2 linked regions of the Candidatus Pseudothioglobus singularis PS1 genome follow. Each later gene encodes a partner of the first gene's protein in a complex. Links are inferred from orthologs where the notes say so. Each region holds a gene or a part of one and is shown on either strand. Other genes may lie near its edges.

Region 1 (10,786 bases):
TCCTCAAGCTTTAACAAGCCTTTATTGAAATTGAATTTTTCAGCCGCCATTAGAGTCTCTCGCTTATGATTGATTTAAGATATTATCCATCCATTTACTAGGGAATATTTTACCTAACAAAGAAAAAAGTTTTGTTGGAAAGGTGACTCGATAGTAATTTTTTGGATTGCTGGACTCTAATGCATGTATTGCACACTTTAAAACTGCCTCAGGAGGCAGAGTGAATTTAACATTTTGGCCTGACTTAAGCCTCTTTATCATTACTTTGTATTGAGTCTGGTAATGACTTTTAGAAATATCAATATTTTTCTTGAATGCCAAATAAGCGTTCTCTCTAAATTTTGATTCTATTGGACCTGGTTGTATTGAAGAAAGCTTGATATTTGTATCTCTCAGCTCTAATCGTAATGTGCCAACAAGCCCTTCAATAGCAAACTTTGATGCAACATATGCACCCCTTGAAGGCATTGCCACAAAACCCAGTACAGAGCTTATGTAGATAATTCTACCCGAATTAATATTTCTCATCCCAGGAAGGACTAAGTTTGTAAGCTCATGCCAACCAAAAACATTAGATTGAAACTGTTTTTCTAGAGTATCTCTCGAAATATCCTCAAGGGCGCCAGCTTGACCATAAGCCCCATTATTGATTAGTGCATAAACATTATCAGTCATTTCAAAAAGTTTAATTACTGCATCATTTATTGACTCTGATGAAGCTAAATCTAAAAGAAGAGACTCAAAACCAAGATTTTGAAGGTTTTTGACATCATCAGGAGATCTTGCTGAAGCAAAGACTCGATAACCTTTATCTTTAAGTCCTTTTGCTATACAAAGACCAATGCCACTTGAACAGCCTGTAATTAATACAGATTTCATTTTTGAATATTGGTCCAATACTCTGCTTTAGCTCTTAAATCTTTATCAATACTTTCAGATCTTAACACAAGAAAATCATAAGCCATCCTAAAACGAGGGTTTCTAATAAGTGCTTTTGATTTTTTTGGATTATAGTTCTCTAACTGATATTGCATTAACCATATGTCCTTGACTCGAGATGAGAGCCATCTAGGCATCATCACTTGCTGTGTTTGTTTCTTAATGACATCTTCAGAAGCCTGAAGCATTAACTCAATTCGAGATTTGTTTTTTTTACTTATTTGATTAAACCTTTTATTCACTGCAGACCACAGGAAAACTGCAAATAAAAAAGCAGGTGTAACACTGTTGCCATTCCTGATTCTTTCAGAGGTATTGATTAAAGAGGAATCAACAAATGGGTTTTCTTTAGTTTGTGAAAAAAGATGTCTTAAAAGACCCAGTCGATCAAGCTCATGGAATATTTCAATCGAATTTTCATTATGAAAAAGCTTAATAACCTCCTCATAAAGTCTTGCTGGAGGGATTTTTACAAGTAACTGAGAGTTTGCTTGAATTGCTTCAATAAGCTGAGATTCAATATTCGCATTCAATTTTGCCTGAAAACGAACTGCTCGAATCATCCTAACTGGATCTTCCTCAAAACGCTCTGAGGGGTCACCAATCATTTTAATTTTTAAAGCTTTTAGATCATCAAGCCCACCCACATAATCGATAATTTCAGATTTTTTAATATCATAATAAAGACCATTTACAGTAAAGTCTCTTCGAAAAACATCGTCTTCTAGGGCACCATAATAATTATCTCTAAGCACCAAACCATCATTTGAAGTTTGGACTTTACCAGCACGAAAAGTTGCAACTTCAATGAATTTTCTTGCTGAAAACATAATATGAACTAACTTAAAACGCCTTCCAATAATTCTAGAGCGTTTAAAAAGTTTATGAATTTGTTCTGGTGTTGCACTAGTTGCTATATCAAAGTCCTTAGGTTTGTGTCCAAGAAGAATATCTCTTATACAACCCCCTACTAAATAAGTCTCATGGTCTGATTTATTTAATTTTTTTAAGATCTTTAAAGCATCTTGATCTAATAATTTTTTGTCAAATTTAACCTTTTGACGAATTGGACTCATATACTAACAACTTCTCTTGGAGACCAACCTTCTTTTCTATGTTCGCATTCAACATTTGTATAGACCCCACCTCTAACATTAAAGACAGCTTTTAGTCTTATAAAACGAGGATCCATAACCTCAACTAAATCATCTAAAATCTTATTTGTTACAGCCTCATGAAAAGCCCCTTCATTTCTATACGACCAGAAATAATTCTTTAATGCTTTTAGCTCAACACAAAATTTATCTGCAATATACTCAATATGAATATCAGCAAAATCAGGCTGGCCTGTTAATGGACATAAACATGTAAATTCTGATGAATCAATTCGAATTACGAAATCTCTTTCAGAATTGGGATTGTCAAAGACTTCTAATATTTTACTTGGTGAACTAGACATTTTTTTTCTCTGGTTTAAATAAAATAAGTATTTTATCAATAAAATATAATAATTTTCCTTCTCTTAAGTGATACAAAAAAAGGAAAAATAAAATAAACAATAAATGAACTGACCATAAGCCTACCATAGGATTTAATTCTCCATTTTCAATTGAAGTTTTGGCTACCAATAATCCATTGTTATAAATCATAAAAATTAAAACACCAATTAACAAATTAATGCCCTTGCCATTTCTTGGAGAGGCTTTGCCCAAAAGAACTCCAATAATAGATAAAATTAAAATTGATATTGGCTGTGAAAAGCGCCACTGCATCTCAGCATTTGCTAGCAAACTATCATCAGTTAACAAATTGATTGAAGTTTTTTCTTCAACTTCAGAAAAATTAGAGAGCGACTTTTGAACTTCACCAGAAACTATCTCTAAATCATATTGATCAAAATCTAATATGTTTACATTTAGATTGCCAGGAAGTCCTTCATATCTAACGCCATCTTTAAGTCTTAAATAAATACTTTGATTTTTAGAGTCAGTATACTTTGTAGCTTCAGAAGCTAAAACAATAACTGGACTCTCTTTACTTGACACATAGATAAAGACTTCTTCCATATTTTGCTCACCTGCATTATCAATACCTGATGATTCTGAAGCATAAAAAATAATCTCACCATTTTTAAAATTTTCAAACTTTCCTTCAGTAATAAAAGAAAACTCAGAAGCATTAACAGTTTCATCCTCCGCATAACTCTTTTGCTGTTTTGCCCATGGAACAGCATAAATAGTAAGAAAAAAAACTACAATAAAAGAGAAGATAACTATTGGCTGAATATAATATATAAATGCTTTATCCCCCATACCAAAAGAATTCATAACAACTGCTTCTGAGCTTTTATACATTTGAGATATAGAAATTATAATTGCTAAGAAAAGAGAAAGTGAAAATATGACGGGTATATCGCGTAGCATATTAAAACCAACAATTGGCATAAGTTCCTGAAAAGGAATACCATGCTCAACACTTTCTTGAACTGTTAAGACAAATTGATTACCAAAAACGATAAGCCCAACAATAAAAAAAATAGATAAAAGAAAAATGATTAAATTTTTCAGTAGATATCTTGAAATTATTGTATTTGGAATATTAAAGATTTTATACAGCATAAAGTTAATTATAAATTACCCTTGCTGATAAGCGAGCCTTTACTTCTTTTGTTTCATCGAATCGAAAAACTCATCATTAGTCTTGGTGAATCTTAGTCTTTCAATTAAAAACTCAGCAGCTTCGACAGTATCCATTGGATGAAGAATTTTTCTTAAAATCCACATTTTTTGGAGTTCTTGTTCATCTGTGATAAGCTCCTCACGCCTTGTACCAGAGGCATTAATGTTTATAGCAGGGAAGATGCGTTTTTCAGACAATCTTCTTTCAAGATGAAGCTCCATATTGCCGGTACCTTTAAACTCCTGATAAATGACTTCATCCATCTTAGATCCAGTATCAACTAAAGCTGTTGCAATTATAGTAATACTACCACCATTTTCAATATTACGAGCTGCTCCAAAAAAACGCTTTGGCCTTTGGAGTGCATTAGCATCAACTCCGCCAGTTAGGACCTTCCCTGAGGATGGAGCAACTGTATTGTATGCCCTCGCAAGACGAGTTATTGAATCAAGCAGAATAATGACGTCTTTACCTTGCTCAGCTCTTCTTTTTGCCTTTTCAATAACAATCTCTGCAACCTGAACATGTCTTTTGGCTGGTTCATCAAAAGTTGAAGAAATAACCTCACCTCGAACTGTTCGCTCCATTTCAGTTACTTCTTCAGGTCTTTCATCGATCAACAATACAATTAATTCACATTCAGGATGGTTAACTGCTATTGAAGAAGCGATATTTTGCATAATCATTGTCTTACCTGCCTTAGGTGGGGCAACTAATAGCCCTCTTTGTCCTTTTCCAAATGGTGCAACAAGATCAATGACTCTTGCTGTAATATCTTCTGTACCACCATTTCCTAGCTCAAGTCCAAGTCTTTGATTTGGATGAAGTGGTGTAAGGGAAGAAAATGGGATCCGATTTCTAATATTTTCAGGTGAATCTTCATTTACTTCTGAAACCTTTACAAGCGCAAAATATTTTTCACCTTTCTTTGGGGCTCTAATTTTTCCAGTAACAACATCACCAGTCGAGAGATTAAATCGTCTAATTTGATTGGGTGAGACATAAATGTCATCAGGGCCAGAAACATATGAATCATTTGAAGATCTTAAGAAGCCATAACCCTCTTGTAAGATATCTAAAACACCATCTCCCAGAACCTCCTCTTCGTTATCAGCCTTATGTTTAAGAATTGCGAAGATGAGAGTTTGTTTTTTTGCTCTAGAAATATTCTCAATACCAAGAGATTGAGCAAGTTCAAGAAGTTCGGCAGGCGTTTTAATTTTAAGTTCTGATAGTTTCATATAGATTTATAAGTTTTTTTAAGAATTGGCATAATGCCATAGGAAACAAACAATAGAAATAAATGTTTGTTTAAAGAGTATTTAATTTAAGTTTTATATTATTTGTTTAGGAAATTGGTTTAATTATTAAATATTTGAATCCAAGAAAGCGTTTAGATTCGGCTTTGAGAGAGCGCCAACCTTTGTGGCCTGAACAGCTCCATCTTTAAATAAAAGCATAGTAGGAATTCCTCTTATGCCATATTTGGGGGGTAATTGAACATTTTCATCAACATTTACTTTAGCGATTGTAATTTTCCCTTCATATTCATCTGCGATTTCATCAAGGATTGGGGCAAGAGCCTTACACGGACCACACCACTCTGCCCAAAAGTCTACCAATACGGGTTGTGAAGAATTTACAACATCTTCTTCAAAAGAGGCGTCACTAACTACGATAATTTTGTCGTTCATGTACTAAAAAATGGAATGTATAAATAGAGTTGAAATAACCTATAAGTTACATTATAACACTTCTTTCAGGTAATTCTGTTTATTTAAAAAAAGATTAATTGTGGCAATTTTTTATTAAATAAATGCAAGTAATATCGGTATCGTGATGAAAGACAAAACAACTTGCGTGGTTATTATGCTAGTCATTAATTGATCGTCTGCTCCAAACTGTCTAGCAAGTGTATGAGAACTAACAGCTGTCGGCACGGCCGCAAAAATAACTGCAACTACCACTTCAATCTCACTGAGCCCTAAATAATTAGCTACACAAAAAGCAATCAATGGCAAAGCTAATAATTTGAGAAAATTGGATATTAAGATTGGAGTAATAGTTAAAGCCAAATCACGTACCTTAATCTTAGCGCCAATAGTTAATAACATTATTGGAAGAGCTGCAGAACCAAGCAAACCAGAAGTATCGATAATTACTTTTAATTTTTCTGATTGAATTATTGAAAATATTAGACCTGCAATCATTGAAAGGATAAAAGGATTTTTGCTTAACTCGACAAATACAGTTTTAAATTCATTATTTGATGTATTTTTTTTTGATTGGCCAAAATTCATTACCATAGTTGTTACTATAATAATATTAATGCTAGGAACATAGATAAGCATAAATATTGAGGCTATTTTTAAACCTTCATCTCCAAAAAGACTTCCAGTAATTGCTAAAGCAATAAAAGCATTTTGTCTGACTGCTCCTTGAAGTATTGATGTCCATCTTTCTGGAGGGTATCCAAGCAATTTGCCTAGAATAAGAACAGTCAATATTGCAATAAAAAATCCTACATAAATGATTATAGAATAGCTATAAAGCATTTCGGAAGATAAATTAATTTGAGATATATAGTGGAATAATAATGCCGGAATGAGAACCCAATAACATAACTTATCGTTAATCTCCCAAAAAGATACATCAGGTACTTTAATCCTTCTCAGAAAATTGCCAAGGATAATTAAAAGGAAGACTGGCGAGACCAATAGAAAGATTTGAAAGAAGTTTGAAAGCATTTACTCTTTTATATGAAATAGTATTTTCTAACTATTGCTATTAATCCAATCAATAGCTTTTTCTAATCTGGCCAAGGTTCTTTCTTTGCCAACAAATTGAGCGCTTATATCAATACTTCCAGACTTACCATTACCAGTTAGTGCCAACCTGAAAGGCTGACCAACCTTACCAAAACCTATATCATGCCCTTCACAAATAATCTTTATTACTGAATGAATGTTCTCAGCAGTCCAGCTATTAATTGAATTGAGATTGGCAACTAGATCCTCTAAAATTGGCTTAGAATTAGTATTGAATACCTTATTTGCCTGAACTGAATCAAACGCATCAAAATCACAATAAAACATGACGCAGCTCTGTGCCATATCAACTAGTGACCCTGACCTTTCTCTTAGAGACTCAGCCAACTCATAAATATTAGGGCCATTATCTAGATTAATATTTAAATTATTGAGATGCCATTTAAGATTTTCAACCAGATTATTGATTTCAGTGGACTTAATATAGGACTGATTAATCCACTCTAATTTTTCTTGATTGAAGCTAGCTGGAGAATTATTTATATTTTTTAGTTCAAAAAGATCAATCATCTCTTCTACTGAAAAAATTTCTTGGTCTCCGTTTGACCAGCCAAGCCTCACAATATAATTTAATAACGCTTCAGGTAAAAAGCCTTCATCCCTATATGCAAGAAGGTTAAGTGCTCCATGTCTTTTTGATAAACGAGAGCCATCTGAGCCAAGGATCATTGGAACGTGGGCAAACTCGGGCAAAGGCCATCCCATAGCTTTATAAAGATTAATCTGTTTAGGAGTATTATTGATATGATCATCGCCCCTTATTACGCAGTCAATTTCCATGTCATGATCATCAACCACAACAGTTAAATTATAGGTTGGAGAGCCATCTGTCCTTGAGATTATTAAATCGTCTAACTCAGAATTTGAAATTCTCACCTCACCCTTTACAAAATCATGAAATACTACTAATCCATCGTCAGGGTTAAGAAATCGAATGACGCCATTCTTTAGGGCTTTATCTCGGCAACATCCATCGTATTTAGGCTTCTCCTTTTTGGCAATCTGATTTTCTCTCATCTTTTCCAAACGCTCTTTAGAGCAATCACAATAATAGGCCTTGCCATTTGAAAGGAGTTCGTTAATGACCTCATTGTAGCGCTCAGTTCTATCACTTTGATAGATTGGGCCTTCGTCATAGTCAAGACCCAGCCACTCCATTCCATCTAAAATGGCGTCTACAGAAGTCTGAGTTGATCGCTCTTGATCAGTATCTTCTATTCTCAGTAAGAACTTACTGCTTGTTTTTTTAGCCCAAAGCCATGCAAAAAGAGCAGTTCTGGCGCCGCCAATATGCAAATAACCTGTTGGTGAAGGTGCAAATCTCGATTTCATTAATTACTCTTTAAAAAACAATAGAAGTAGCTTTTGAACATTATAAAAATAAATTGATTGTTATTGATCCCTTCAAACAAATCAAAATGTTAAGTTAATTTTACACTGTTATAATATTCCTCCAACACCCAAATATACTTGCAAATTAATGGAATTCACTCAGCAAAACGCGAATACAAATACCATTATTTCAGTTGACGAATCCTCAATAACAATCTCACATTCCAAATTAAATAGGCCGTGCTTTGTTTCAGCTAATAAAGCTAGTGAAGTTTCAATCAAAAATTTAGGGGATATAGGAATAGAATTTTTATTTCCACTAGTTGTAAAAGACCCCATTGATCTATTAATTATTGGTACAGGAAATTCGCCAAAATTTCTCTCTCCTAAGCAGCAAATTGAACTCTCTGAATTTGGCCTTGGTGTTGAATGCATGAATAATTCATCGGCATGTTCAAGCTTCAACCTGCTCTTAGGAGATCTTAGGAAAGTTGGTTTATTGCTTTTATGATTGCTTTTTTATTAAAAAAGTTAGTCATCTTTTATAAATTCTTCAAAATTGACACGCCTCTTCTTATTCTTCTTATACTTCTATCATCTTTTGGGTTATTGATACTATATAGTAGCTCGGGAGGCTCTCTAAGCCTTGTCTATAGGCAGATGGTCCATCTTGGCCTTGCCACCTCTGTAATGCTTGTAATTGCTCAAATTCCGCCTATCATCATGCTAAGGTTTGCTCCCATATTAATGCTTTTGGGCATTTTTCTACTAATACTTGTTCTATTTTTTGGAAGCTCAGGAGGTGGCGCCCAGCGCTGGCTCGACCTTGGATTTGTTCGGTTTCAACCCTCTGAGCTAATGAAGATTATTGTTCCAATGACTATTGCAGCGATACTGAGTGAAAAAACGCTGCCTCCAAGGGCATTCCCAGTCATTATTTCATTCATAACAATCGTAACTGTTGTGCTATTGATTGCAAGACAGCCTGACCTTGGAACCTCTTTATTAATTGGCGCTTCAGGGGTGTATGTATTATTCTTCTCTGGGTTTAGAGTGATGCTAGTTAAAAATATTTGGCTCAACCTCGTTATTTTATCAAGCGCTCTTACAGGGTCACTCTATTTTGCGTGGAATTACCTGTTGATTGCTTATCAAAAAAGAAGAATTCTCACTCTGTTTAATCCTGAATCAGATCCACTTGGATCGGGTTATCACATCATTCAATCAAAAATTGCTATTGGCTCAGGCGGCTTTACAGGTAAAGGAATTGTGAGGGGCTCTCAGTCTCAACTTGATTTTGTACCTGAACAGTCCACCGACTTTATTTTCTCTGTTTTAGCCGAAGAACTTGGGTTCCTAGGGTTCATATTATTGATCCTAATCTATGCGCTTATTATTTACCGATGCATGAGTTTATCTCTTAGCTGCGAAGACAACTTCTCCAGACTTCTCGGGGCGAGCCTGACCTTCGTATTTTTTACCTATATTTTTGTGAATATAGGTATGGTATCTGGCCTCTTACCTGTTGTTGGAGTTCCATTACCTTTAGTGAGCTATGGCGGCTCATCTTTGATTACTCTTATGGCGAGTTTTGGAATTATTATGTCGATTCATAAACATAAAAGTCCAAGATATTTACAGTAACTCGTTATAATCAAATTGTTGAATACAATTACTTAAATTAGTTAACCTCTTCAATCAATCAAATACTGGGCAAATACAATCTCATGAAATCAAATATCTTCACATTTTTAAAATCTTTCTTTTTAATATTAATATTTTCAAATGTCATTGCCGAGGAGCCCCGTTTTTACATTCCTGACTCCCCTCCAATCGCAGCTAAGTCTTATGTTTTGATGGATCATAACTCTGGCAAAATTCTTGCGGGTGAAAATGAAAATGAAAGAAGATCTCCTGCCAGTTTGACTAAAATAATGACCTCTTATGTAATCTTCAAACGAATAAAAGAAGACTTTATTTCTCTTGATGATGAGGTCAAGATAAGTGAAAAAGCATGGAAAACGGGGGGCTCAAGAAGCTTTATTGAAGTCGGTAAAATGATCAAGCTTGAAGACCTGCTTATGGGTATGATTATTCAATCAGGCAACGACGCCTCAGTTGCTCTCGCAGAGCATGTAGCTGGCTCTGAGGGCACCTTTGTTTTATTTATGAATGATTATGCTCAAGAAATTGGCATGACAGACTCGCGCTTTGAAAATTCCTCAGGTTTACCTCACAAAGACCAGTATACAACAGCTAAGGATATGGCCCTCTTATCTTCAGCAATCATTAAAGAATTCCCTGATTTTTATGAATGGTATGGCCAAAAAGAATTCACCTATAACAACATTAAACAAATTAACCGCAACAAGTTATTGTTCACGGACAGTACCGTCGATGGTTTAAAAACGGGCTGGACTGAGAAGGCGGGATACTGTCTTGTTACCAGTGCAAATCGCGTCGATATGAGGCTTATTTCAGTTGTACTAGGCTCTGCAAGCCCTGCCATCAGAACAGCTGAAACTGAGAAGCTGCTTGACTATGGTTTTCGCTTCTTTGAAACGCAATCAGTAAATGACATATCTCATCAGGTTCCTGTTTATAAATCCAAAATAGGAAACATTAAAGTGGGTATGGCTGACTCTAGCTACTTAACATTGCCACGAAATCAATTTAAATATACAACCCAAACAATCAACCTTGAAGGCGACTTAATCGCCCCAATTAACAAGGGTGATCAAGTTGGAACCCTTTCTATTAGCTTTAATGATGAAGATATCGCTACGCTTCCTCTTATAGCTTTAGAAGATGCTAATGAAGCTGGCTTTGTATCAAAAATGATCGATACTGTGAAACTTATGTTTAGGTAGTATTTATATCTTAAAAATACTAACCAAATCCTACAGTCGAGAAAATTACTGGAAGTTTTAACTTAACTTCCGTTAATTTTTAGAATAAATCACTTAAATCTATTTTTTAATTCAATTGAGTAAATATATTGATATACT
Region 2 (10,753 bases), 810 kb from region 1 along the record:
AACTATCACTGCATCAGCATTTTCACCAACCTGTTTTGCAGTGTCAGCATCTTTTATACCAAAACCAACACCCACTGGAAGTTGAATATAATTCCTCATTCGTTCAAGGTGATAATTGACCGAGTCAATATCAAGATTTGCAGCGCCAGTTACCCCCTTGAGGGAAACATAATAAATATATCCACTGGCTATTTTCGAAATTTGCTCTAAGCGCTCATCTGTCGTTGTAGGGGCAACCAGAAAAATTAAATCAATCTTATATTTATCCAGCTCCTGTTTAAGATCTGCAGCTTCTTCAGGCGGCATATCAACAACCAAAATGCCATCAACTCCAGCCTCGTCTGCTCTAATAGCAAACTCTTTGTAGCCATAGACTTCAATAGGGTTGGTATAGCCCATCAAAACGATACCTGTCGTCTGATTGTGCTCTCTAAACCTCTCCACTATTGCAAAAACAGAATCTAAGTTGATACCGTCTGCAACTGCTCTTTCATGTGACTTTGCAATGACAGGCCCATCTGCCATTGGATCAGAGAACGGCATTCCCAATTCGATAATGTCGGCGCCACTATCAGCCAAAGTGAAGACAAGAGCCTCACAGCCATCTAACCCACCATCACCAGCAGTAATAAATGGAATGAAGGCGGTCTGATCTTGATCATCAAGTTTTTTAAAGATATTAGAGATTCTTGACATATTGTTATTATTATTATTTATTACGAAATTTTAACATAGAGAGACTCTCACTCTATTTAAGTGATTTTTTATTTTGAGTATGAATGGACCGCATCAACCAAGGCCTTCATACTTTCAGGATTAACATCTGGAGTGATGCCATGCCCCAGATTAAATACATGTCCCGTTGAGCCTTGAAACTGATCTAAAATTTTATGTGCTTCACTTTTGATAACCTCAGCTGATGCATAAAGTACAGATGGGTCAAGGTTACCTTGAAGGGCAACTTTCGAGCCAATCCTTCTTTCTGCCTCTCCAATTTCAACTGTCCAGTCAATACCAACAGCATCGCAACCAGTTGCAGCAATTTGTTCAAGCCATGCGGATCCGCCTTTTGTAAAAAGCGTAACAGGTATTGTTTTGCCTTCGGGGTTGCGGTTAATTCCAGCCACTATTTTTGACATATACATTAATGAAAAATTTTCATAACTGGCTTTATTTAAAAGACCACCCCAGGTATCAAAAATCATAACTGAGTCCACACCAGCCTCGATTTGAGAGTTAAGATAGTCAATAATTGTGTCAGCTAGAACATCTAAAAGTTGGTGCATATGCTTTGGATTTTCGTACATCAATCCTTTAACCTTTGAAAAGGTCTTACTGGAGCCGCCCTCAACCATATAAGTTGCAAGCGTCCATGGACTTCCGCTAAAGCCGATTAGTGGAACCCTTCCTTTAAGATTTTTTTTGATAACTGATACGGCCTCACTGACATAAGATAAATCTTTTGATACGTCAGGCTTAGTTAATTGATTAATTTCTGAAAGTGAGCTCAGCGGGTGAGAAAATTTTGGACCCTCCCCTTCAACAAAGTGTAATCCAAGTCCCATTGCATCTGGAATAGTCAAAATATCAGAAAAGAGAATGGCTGCGTCTAAATCAAAACGCTCTAATGGTTGAAGTGTAACTTCACAGGCCAAATCACTTGATTTACATAGCGTTAAAAAATCACCCGCTTTTTTTCGAGTTGCTCGATATTCGGGCAAGTAACGACCTGCTTGTCTCATGACCCAAATAGGGGTTCTGGTGACCTCTTTTTTTAATAACGCATTAATGTAGTCAAAAGCCATTATGTTGTCTCAAAATAGTTGATTATATCAATTTTAAATTTTAATCTGAAGTTTCCTTTTGACACAAAAAAAGCCACATTTGTGGCTTTAAGAGTCAATCAATTTGAATTTAACGTTTGAAAGCGCCGTAGCGAGATTTGAACTTCTCTACTCGTCCAGCAGTATCCATAATCTTTTGCTTGCCTGTGTAAAAAGGGTGACAGCTTGAACAAACATCAAGATGAATTTCGTCTTTACCTGAAGTTGAGCGAGTCTCGAATGAGTTACCACAACTGCACACAACTTTTATTGTTTCATATGAAGGGTGAATATCTGTTTGCATAGCCTTATATCTTCAAGTTTTTCAAAAAGTGGGAATTATATACTATCTCTCTGCTGGGGTAAATGTTTTAACAGTTAATGCATGGAGCTCGCCGCTTTTAATTTCTTCCTTGACAAGACCCAAAACCATACGCTGTCTTTGCAGCAAAGACAAACCCTCAAAGACAGGGGATACTATAACAGCAGAGCAATTACAACCATCTCCCTCCATTGTTACATCTGAACTTTCAAGTCCTGATTCGAGCTTCAATTGAACTTCTTCTAGTGTCATAATTTTTAATGTAATATTTTGAAATAATTATACGCTCTAAGCACTAAAAATACCTTTGAGTGTAAAGAAAAACAAGATCGACATTATTGCTCCAGCTGGCAATGTAATTAACCAAGATAGAAATATTCTATTAACAACTCTCAGGTTCAATGATGCTACGCCCCTTGCAATACCCACACCAAGAACAGCACCAACAAGTACCTGAGTTGTTGAAACTGGAAGCCCCGTATAAGAGGCAAATACTACTGTTGTTGCAGCGGCAAGTTCAGCAGAAAAACCTCTACTTGGCGTTAGCTCAGTAATATTTTTACCGATCGTTTTCATTACTCTAAAACCAAAGGTTGCAAGACCAAAGACGATTCCACCACCACCTACTAACAATATCCATGAAGGGAGTGCGCTTTTTGAAACAATTTGCCCGCCCGACTCAACAATACTATAGACCGCAGCTAATGGGCCAATTGCATTTGCAACATCATTTGATCCATGAGCAAAAGCCATTGAGCAAGCTGTAATTACCATCAGTCCGCCAAATAGTTTCTCCATATTTGCATAGGAGAACTCATTATCATCTTCGGGGTTGGTTTTAATTCGCCTAATAATAATTGCGGCAATGATGGCTGCAAGAATTCCAACTAAAGTTGCAATCATCATGCTTGTTGGAAGGTCCTTACCGAGATGTTTTAAAGAGTCAACATGCTTGAGTCCTTTTAATAGAGTGACCAATGAGAGGACAAATCCTACAAAAAAAACGTAGAAAGGGAGGTATTTTTTTGCATTTTCAAGTGGCTGCTCTGTATCTATTACTAGGCGCTGTAAGCTTTTAAATATCAAAATAGCCATTGTTCCTGCAATAAGTGGTGAGACCACCCAACTTGCAATAATGGCATACACTTTATCCCATGATACAGCCTCTATACCAACTCCAACTGCTCCAAAACCAACGATTGCACCAACGATTGAGTGTGTTGTGGATACTGGCCAACCAAGAGATGAGGCAATTAAAAGCCAAGTCGCTGCAGCCAATAGAGATGCAAGCATTCCATATACTAATAATTCTGGATTATTTGTAAATGCTCCTGCATCAAGAATACCTTTACGGACAGTTGCAGTGACCTCTCCACCAGCCAAAACAGCTCCTGCAAATTCGAAAATGACTGCGATAATGACAGCCTGTTTGAAAGTTATAGCACCAGAGCCAACAGAAGTCCCCATTGCGTTTGCAACATCATTGGCACCAATGCCCCAGGCCATAAACAGGCCAAATCCAATAGCCAACATGATAAGAATATCTCTATTTTGAACGATAATTTCCATTGTTAGCCCCCTACTTTGTCAACATAACTTCAAAACGCGATCCAACCTTTTGGGCAGCATCAGCAGTCTCACCAAGCCACTCTATGGCTCGATAATAAAACATTACATCTATAGGTGGTAATTCGGCCTCAAGCAGATAAAGCTTTTTTCTAATAATTTCTTGAGCAACATCTGTCTCATGTTCCAATTCGTTGACTTTCTTAATCATCTTGTCAACAATTTTTCGCTCTCTAGAACTAAACGCAGTCTCTAAGAGCTCATCCAATTCATTAATTGCAACCAAGGCGGCCGCTGAAGTTTTAATGCATAGCTTAGATAATTCTAAAAAGTCTTCTGCAAACGCTTTTGGAAAGTGCATTTTTCTCGACATCATCAAGCCTGAAAGGTCTTTTGTAATGTTGGCAATAGAGTCCTGAATTAGCAAAACATCCAGTAAATCCCTTCTAGAGAAAGGCATCATAAATGTACTTGGCAAATTCATTCTTAGTTTTTTCTTAAGAACATCTGCTTTCTGTTCTTTTTTGCCAATTGATAGATGAGCTGATTGAGCCTTTTCCCAATCTTCAGTATTAGCCGCTTTAGCAAAAACTCCAAACTCTTTTAAGCATGAATGAACCTGTTTCATGTGCTGCTGTAATGGGCTTATTGGTGACTTTCCAAATAGGCTAGTTATGTTGTCTTTTCCAGTCATATCTCTAATCTACTCCGTATATAGTTTAAAGGTAAAAAAATACTACAAAATAACTCAAAATTTCTTTGGCAGTTGAAGCCAAAATGCGCATTATAACGAATTGAATTCAAATTTAGGTTGCTTTTTATTACAACAAGAAGTGTATTTAGTATCATTCAACCTCTTCATTATAGCTGAGTTGTTAAGCCTTAGTATTAAGGTACTAGAGAGAGCCCTTAGTTTTTCTGTAGTTGAATATTATTCAAACCGGATAGATTATTTATCGAAAGAGTAATTATTTATAAATGGCAATAATTTACTTTTAATCTCCTCAAAACAAAGCTCAAATGCCTCATATTCTTTCCCATCTGGATCATCAAAGCCGATATGAGTCACAGGAGTATTGCCAGGGAAAACGGGACAGGTTTGACTTGCATTCTCACAAACCGTAATCACTAGATCAAATTCAATTTGCTCTAAATCTTTGATGGGCTTAGAGTGGTAATGATCTCTCCAAATACCTTTAGATTGAAGTATTTTTTTTGCACTTGGATTAACCATGCCGCTGGCAGAAACGCCACTTGAGTATGCTGCAATTTTTCCATCAAAAGTACGATTAATGAGGGCCTCTGCAATAATACTTCTGCAACTATTACCGGTACATAAAACCAATACTTTCTTTGCCATAGTTAATTCTTATGAGTCTGATTTAAAAACTTTCAGAAAAACTAAAGCTGCACATACCGCTCCCAAAATTGTTGCGACAATATAAAGCCATAGATGCTCAAAGTTTCCACTGACAAGGGCCGGTGCTATACTTCTTGCAGGATTCATGCTTGCACCTGTTATTGGTCCAGCAAACATCGATTCGAGTCCTACTGTGAGTCCAATTGCTAATCCTGCGAAATCCTTTGTCGCCTTGCCATGAACTGCTGAAGAACAAATGACAATCATCAGAATAAAGGTGAGGATAAACTCAAAACCAAAAGATTGCGAAGCAGAGCCACTTGGAAGGGTTGCCCCAAGATAGCTCACGTCTGACACTAAAACAAAATTTTCTCTCAAAAGTAAATAAAGGGCTAAGCTTGCAAGAACTCCACCAAGTATTTGTGCTGAAATATATGGGATAACATTTTTTCGTTCAAATTCACCCATTGACCAAAAAGCAACTGTCACAGCTGGATTGAAGTGAGCGCCAGAGACATGTGCAAAGCTATAAATTAATGCAACGATAACAAACCCAAAAGTTAGGGCAATACCGACATGTCCAATTGCGTTAGCAATGTCGTTAATAATGATGGCCCCAGTTCCTGCAAACACAAGAATAAAAGTTCCAATTAATTCTGCAATTAGTTTTTTTTGCATACTATTTATTTTGCTCAATCTAACTAAAAAAATAAATCATCATAATGGGTCAATATTTCTGCTTTATGACAAATGAAGTTTAAATTTGGAGTCTAAGAATTTAAAGGGTAACATTATACAAAATATTTGAAATAATTAATTCATAGTATCAATTATTTCGAGATAAAAACGTACCCAATTAGAATGAATACTGCAATTATATTAGCTGCTGGACAAGGCACTCGAATGAACTCTCAGACGGCTAAAGTTCTTCACAAAGTCGGCAACAAGAGTCTTCTTCAACACGTCATTGATGCATCTCGCCCTCTAGTCAATTCTATTAATGTAATTATTGGACATCACTCAGAATCTGTCAAAAAAACAACTTCAAATGACGACATTAACTGGGTTAATCAAAAAGAGCAGCTTGGAACAGGTCATGCTGTTAAACAAGCAATCCCTCATATCAATGACAACTTAATCTGTTTAATTTTATATGGTGATGTGCCCCTTATCAAAACTGAGACACTTCAAATACTGACTGACAAAGCAGAATCTTCAGGCTTTTCCCTGTTGAGTGTTATGATGGAAAATCCCTTTGGGTATGGCAGAATTATTAGGGATTCAAATAATTCTATTTTGTCAATTGTTGAACAAAAAGATGCGAGCAAAGATGAACTTCAGGTCAGAGAAATTAATACAGGGATCATGGCAATCAGAGGCTCAATCTTAAAAAAATATTTAAAAGAATTAGAGCCAAATAATTCCCAAGGAGAGCTTTATCTGACTGATATAGTTGAAAAAGCAGTTAAAGATAATGTTAATATTGCTTCATTTATATGTGAAAGTGTGGCAGAAGTTATGGGAATTAACGACAAAAATCAATTGTCACAAGCTGAAAGAGCATACCAACAGAATAAAGCTAGTGATTTAATGTCAAAAGGTTTAACCATCATGGATCCAAAACGATTTGATTGTCGAGGTGAGTTGAGCTTTAAAGATGACTGCGTTATAGATGTGAATGTGGTATTTGAAGGTGATAATGATTTAGGTAAAAATGTTTTAATTTCGCCTAATTGTATTATAAAAGCGTCTAAAATCGGCGATAATACTCATATACTCGCAAACTCAATTATTGAAAATGCTGTCATTGGATCCAATGCTTCGATTGGCCCTTTCGCACGAATACGTCCTGAAACTAAGATAGGTAATCATTCAAAAATTGGTAACTTTGTTGAAGTTAAAAAGTCATCTATTGAGAATAATTCAAAAGTCTCACATTTAAGCTACATTGGCGATAGCAAGATAGGAAACGATGTCAATGTTGGGGCTGGCGTTATTACATGTAACTATGATGGTATTAATAAATTTCAAACTGAGATTAAAGATGGGGCTTTTGTAGGTTCCAACAGTCAGTTGGTCGCCCCGGTCACTATCGGGAAAAATGCAACAATTGGTGCTGGCTCCACTATAACTCAGAATACGCCAGACGGTCAACTCACTCTGAGTCGAAATAAGCAGTCCACCATTAGTAAATGGAAACGACCTCTTAAGAAGTAATATCTATCTCATAAAGGATACATCTGAATGTTTAACCTACCAAAAAATGTATGGATACTGACCGCTTGTCAGTCCTTGTTTATGTCTCTGAGTGTTTTTATTGTTTTTGTAGCGGGCATTATTGGTAGTAACCTTTCACCAGTAAAAAGCCTGTCTACTTTACCTGTTGCGACTATTGTTGTAGGAACTGCGGTAAGTGTTATTCCAGTGATAAGACTGATGTCAGTATTTGGCAGAAAAAAGGTTTTTTTAAGTGCCTGCCTTTACACAATTTTATTGATTTCTCTTTGTATCTTTTCAATCACTAAAGAAATGTTTTTTCTTTTTAGCTTTTCTAGCTTCTGCCTTGGCGCCAGTGTGGCAACCATGATGCAATTTAGGTTCGCTGCCATTGAGAGTGTTGAACCTGAAAAAAGACCGTCAGCTACTGCGGTTGTTCTTCTTGGTGGATTAATTTCAGCCTTCCTTGGAACCGAAGTTGCAACTTTAGGCAAGAATTATTTTGAGACTGACTTTGTGGGATCTTTCGTTCTGCTGGCGTTTTTATTTGTAATTGCTTTCATTTTGATGACTTTTTTTCAGCCAGCTGTTAAGTTTAAAGAGCAAGTAGATGAGTCAAAAAGATCATTAGTCGAGATTGTCAAACAAGGATCTTTTATAGTCGCTGTATGTGCAGCAACTACTGGATATGTCGTTATGAGTTTCATTATGACTGCGACTCCTGTAAGTATGCACGTCATGGATGGCCACTCTCTTCACCATACTAAGGTAGTTCTGCAAAGTCATGTCATTGCAATGTTTCTCCCTTCTCTATTCACTGCAATAATTGTTCGATATATAGGGTTAACCCGTATGATGCTTTTAGGCATTTTATTATTCTTTATCTCGGTAATCATTGCCTTTATGAGCCATGCACTTACTAATTATTGGTGGTCATTGGTGCTGCTAGGACTGGGATGGAATTTTCTATTTATTGGTGGTACAAATTTACTCCCAAGGTCTTACAATGAGAATGAAAAGTTTAAAGTTCAATCTATCAATGATTTTTTAATATTTGGTCTACAAGCCCTTGCTGCACTCTCAGCGGGATGGTTTGTATTTAATTTTAGCTGGGAAGTTGTTCTTCTTTCGGTGATCCCACTTCTTTTAATGCAATTGGTTCTGCTCTTGTGGTGGCTAAAGAAGAATGGTTAATTCTAATCAGTTTTTTTCTTTTATAATGCAACAAAATCTTATTGGAGTTATGAATGTTTGAGGTTAGACCACTCACGCCATCAATTGGAGCTGAGATTTCAGGTATCTCTCTTAATGATGAATTAAATGATGATGCTATCGAGCAAGTATATAACTCTCTTATTAAACATCAGGTCATTTTTTTTAGAAATCAAAACCTTTCGCCAGACTCACATCTTAAATTAGCAGAAAGTCTTGGAGAGATTGATCCTGGGCACCCCGTTTATCCTCATGTAGATGGCTATCAAAGTATTGTTTTACTGAGGAATGATGCTAATAATAGGCCTGATACTGCTGACTGGCATAAAGATTTGACTTTTAAAGCAAATCCGCCTTTTGCTAGCATACTCCATGGGATAAAAGTTCCTAAGTCTGGTGGTGATACACTTTGGGCAAGCATGAGTGCTGCCTATGATCAGCTACCAGATGGCTGGAAAGATTATTTGGAGGGCCTTGAGGCGATCCATGATATGGGGACATTTCGCAACGATTACTATAAAGAAGGTGGCGTTGAGTCAATTAATAATGCTCTGAAATCTGTTGGCTCAGCAGTTCATAAAGTCATAGATACTCACCCAATTTCTGGCCTTAAATATATTAATGTTAATCAGTCATTTACACGAAATATCGTTAATGAAAATCAAGGTCCAAGTGATCATGTGTTGCAGTTTTTATATCAGCATATGAATAAGCCTGAGTTCCAAGTGAGGTTTCACTGGGAAGATGACTCTGTTGCCATTTGGGATAATCGAATAACCCAGCATTATGCGGTATGTGACTACTTGCCTGAATTAAGGCATATGCAACGAATCACGGTTATTAACGATAAAAGGGATAAATCTTAGACTGTCAGTCACCCTAGCTTAAATGTGAGAAGCCCTGTTTTAAATCCTCAATAAGGTCAGTTGTATCTTCAAGTCCTATACTCAGACGAATTACATGCTTGCCATCATGAACCCATTGGCCATCTCTCTTATATGGTCTAGCAGTTAACAAACTTTTATAGCCTCCCCAGCTAAAACCAAGGGCGAACATCTCAAGCGAATTAATAAATAACGCAATTTGATCTGCGCTATAAGCCTCTTTAAATGTAAATGAAAATAAGCCTGAAGATCCTGAAAAATCTCTCTTCCATAATCCATGTTGGGGGTGTGACTCTAGGCTAGGATGAATGACACAATCTACTATATCTTGCTCATCAAGCCACCTAGCAACCTCATTTGCCGAGTTCTCATGAGCCTCCAATCGAACCTTAAGAGTTCTCAGGCCCCTAAGCGCAACATAACAGTCTTGAGGGTTTGTGTAATTCTCAACAGTCTTAAAATAGTCTGCAAATTCGTCAGCATACTGCTTATTAACCGTTGCGCAGCCCATTAGCATATCTGCGTGACCACATATATATTTAGTGACTGATTGAATTGCAATATCAGCCCCTAGATCAAGAGGCTTTAGATACAAAGGAGTAGCCCAGGTGCTGTCAATGATAGTCATAATGCCTGCTTTTTTTGCAGCCTTTACTACTTCTACAATATCTTGCATTTCAAATGTATTCGAACCTGGAGACTCTAGAAATATTAGCCTAGTTTTTTTGGTAATATAGCTACTAATCTTAGATCCAATATCTGATGGAATATGCGTTGTTTTTACATCATATTTAGAAAGAATCTTATGACAAAACCTTGAGGTTGGGCCATACACATTATCACAAACTAAAACCTCATCACCACTTTGAGTAAAAGCCATCAAAGTACTTGTTATTGCATTAATCCCTGATGGAAATGCATAGGTTCTATGACCATTTTCAAGCTTACATATTGCCTCTTCAAAGGCTTTTTGAGTAGACAGACCATGTGTTCCATAATCTACGCCTGGATAATTACCCTCTAGGGCTAGCTGCATATCCTCAAAATTATTGAATAGTACTGTAGAGCCACTTTGAATGTCTGGGTTCACAGTTCGTATTTCACGATCACCATACTTCTGGGTATAGTCTATCCAGCCAACATCATTACTTCGCTTTGACATATATATAATTATTTGAAGAATTGGATGCCATCATAGGAGGAATTGAATCCTTTGTCCAGCAATTTTTTTAGGGATAGCTTTATAGAAATATTAACTGGCTGGCTGCTGGACAATAGAGTGCCGATTTTGATGGAAGCTGAAAAAACTCTTCAAGAACGCCCTTGTAGTTTTCAATTTGCCCCTGGTGAGCATTTTTTTGCCTCTCAA

What was found.
Region 2: the proteins of trxA (region 1) and W908_RS07840 are in contact, whole or in part, in an NMR structure (PDB 2IPA), measured with the Bacillus subtilis proteins. The link is inferred for Candidatus Pseudothioglobus singularis PS1 from one-to-one orthologs.

What each region holds. Positions count from the first base shown.
Region 1 is NZ_CP006911.1:740,895-751,680, reverse strand. The notes cover bases 3,650-6,638. They hold trxA (thioredoxin TrxA), read right to left. Parts: upstream 5,313-6,638; coding sequence 4,986-5,312; downstream 3,650-4,985. Other genes in these bases: gltX (glutamate--tRNA ligase), read right to left, coding at 6,393-6,638; W908_RS03815 (AEC family transporter), read right to left, coding at 5,427-6,365; rho (transcription termination factor Rho), read right to left, coding at 3,650-4,859. In the rest of the region: W908_RS03850 (exodeoxyribonuclease VII small subunit), read right to left, coding at 1-50; W908_RS03845 (SDR family NAD(P)-dependent oxidoreductase), read right to left, coding at 64-879; polynucleotide adenylyltransferase PcnB, read right to left, coding at 876-2,015; queF (preQ(1) synthase), read right to left, coding at 2,012-2,398; LPS export ABC transporter permease LptF, read right to left, coding at 2,391-3,557; more of rho, read right to left, coding at 3,597-3,649; more of gltX, read right to left, coding at 6,639-7,778; W908_RS03805 (Mth938-like domain-containing protein), read left to right, coding at 7,927-8,289; rod shape-determining protein RodA, read left to right, coding at 8,286-9,422; W908_RS03795 (D-alanyl-D-alanine carboxypeptidase family protein), read left to right, coding at 9,506-10,648. UniProt on the Bacillus subtilis protein: Participates in various redox reactions through the reversible oxidation of its active center dithiol to a disulfide and catalyzes dithiol-disulfide exchange reactions.
Region 2 is NZ_CP006911.1:1,547,210-1,557,962, forward strand. Bases 3,367-6,322 are described here. They hold W908_RS07840 (arsenate reductase ArsC), read right to left. Parts: upstream 5,072-6,322; coding sequence 4,661-5,071; downstream 3,367-4,660. Other genes in these bases: W908_RS07830 (inorganic phosphate transporter), read right to left, coding at 3,367-3,714; W908_RS07835 (TIGR00153 family protein), read right to left, coding at 3,725-4,405; W908_RS07845 (MIP/aquaporin family protein), read right to left, coding at 5,081-5,749; glmU (bifunctional UDP-N-acetylglucosamine diphosphorylase/glucosamine-1-phosphate N-acetyltransferase GlmU), read left to right, coding at 5,933-6,322. In the rest of the region: trpA (tryptophan synthase subunit alpha), read right to left, coding at 1-696; hemE (uroporphyrinogen decarboxylase), read right to left, coding at 765-1,805; rpmE (50S ribosomal protein L31), read right to left, coding at 1,915-2,127; W908_RS07825 (BolA family protein), read right to left, coding at 2,170-2,397; more of W908_RS07830, read right to left, coding at 2,434-3,366; more of glmU, read left to right, coding at 6,323-7,288; W908_RS07855 (MFS transporter), read left to right, coding at 7,316-8,482; W908_RS07860 (TauD/TfdA dioxygenase family protein), read left to right, coding at 8,536-9,366; metC (cystathionine beta-lyase), read right to left, coding at 9,380-10,546; W908_RS07870 (UvrD-helicase domain-containing protein), read right to left, coding at 10,626-10,753. UniProt on the Bacillus subtilis protein: Catalyzes the reduction of arsenate [As(V)] to arsenite [As(III)]. In vitro, can dephosphorylate para-nitrophenyl phosphate (pNPP).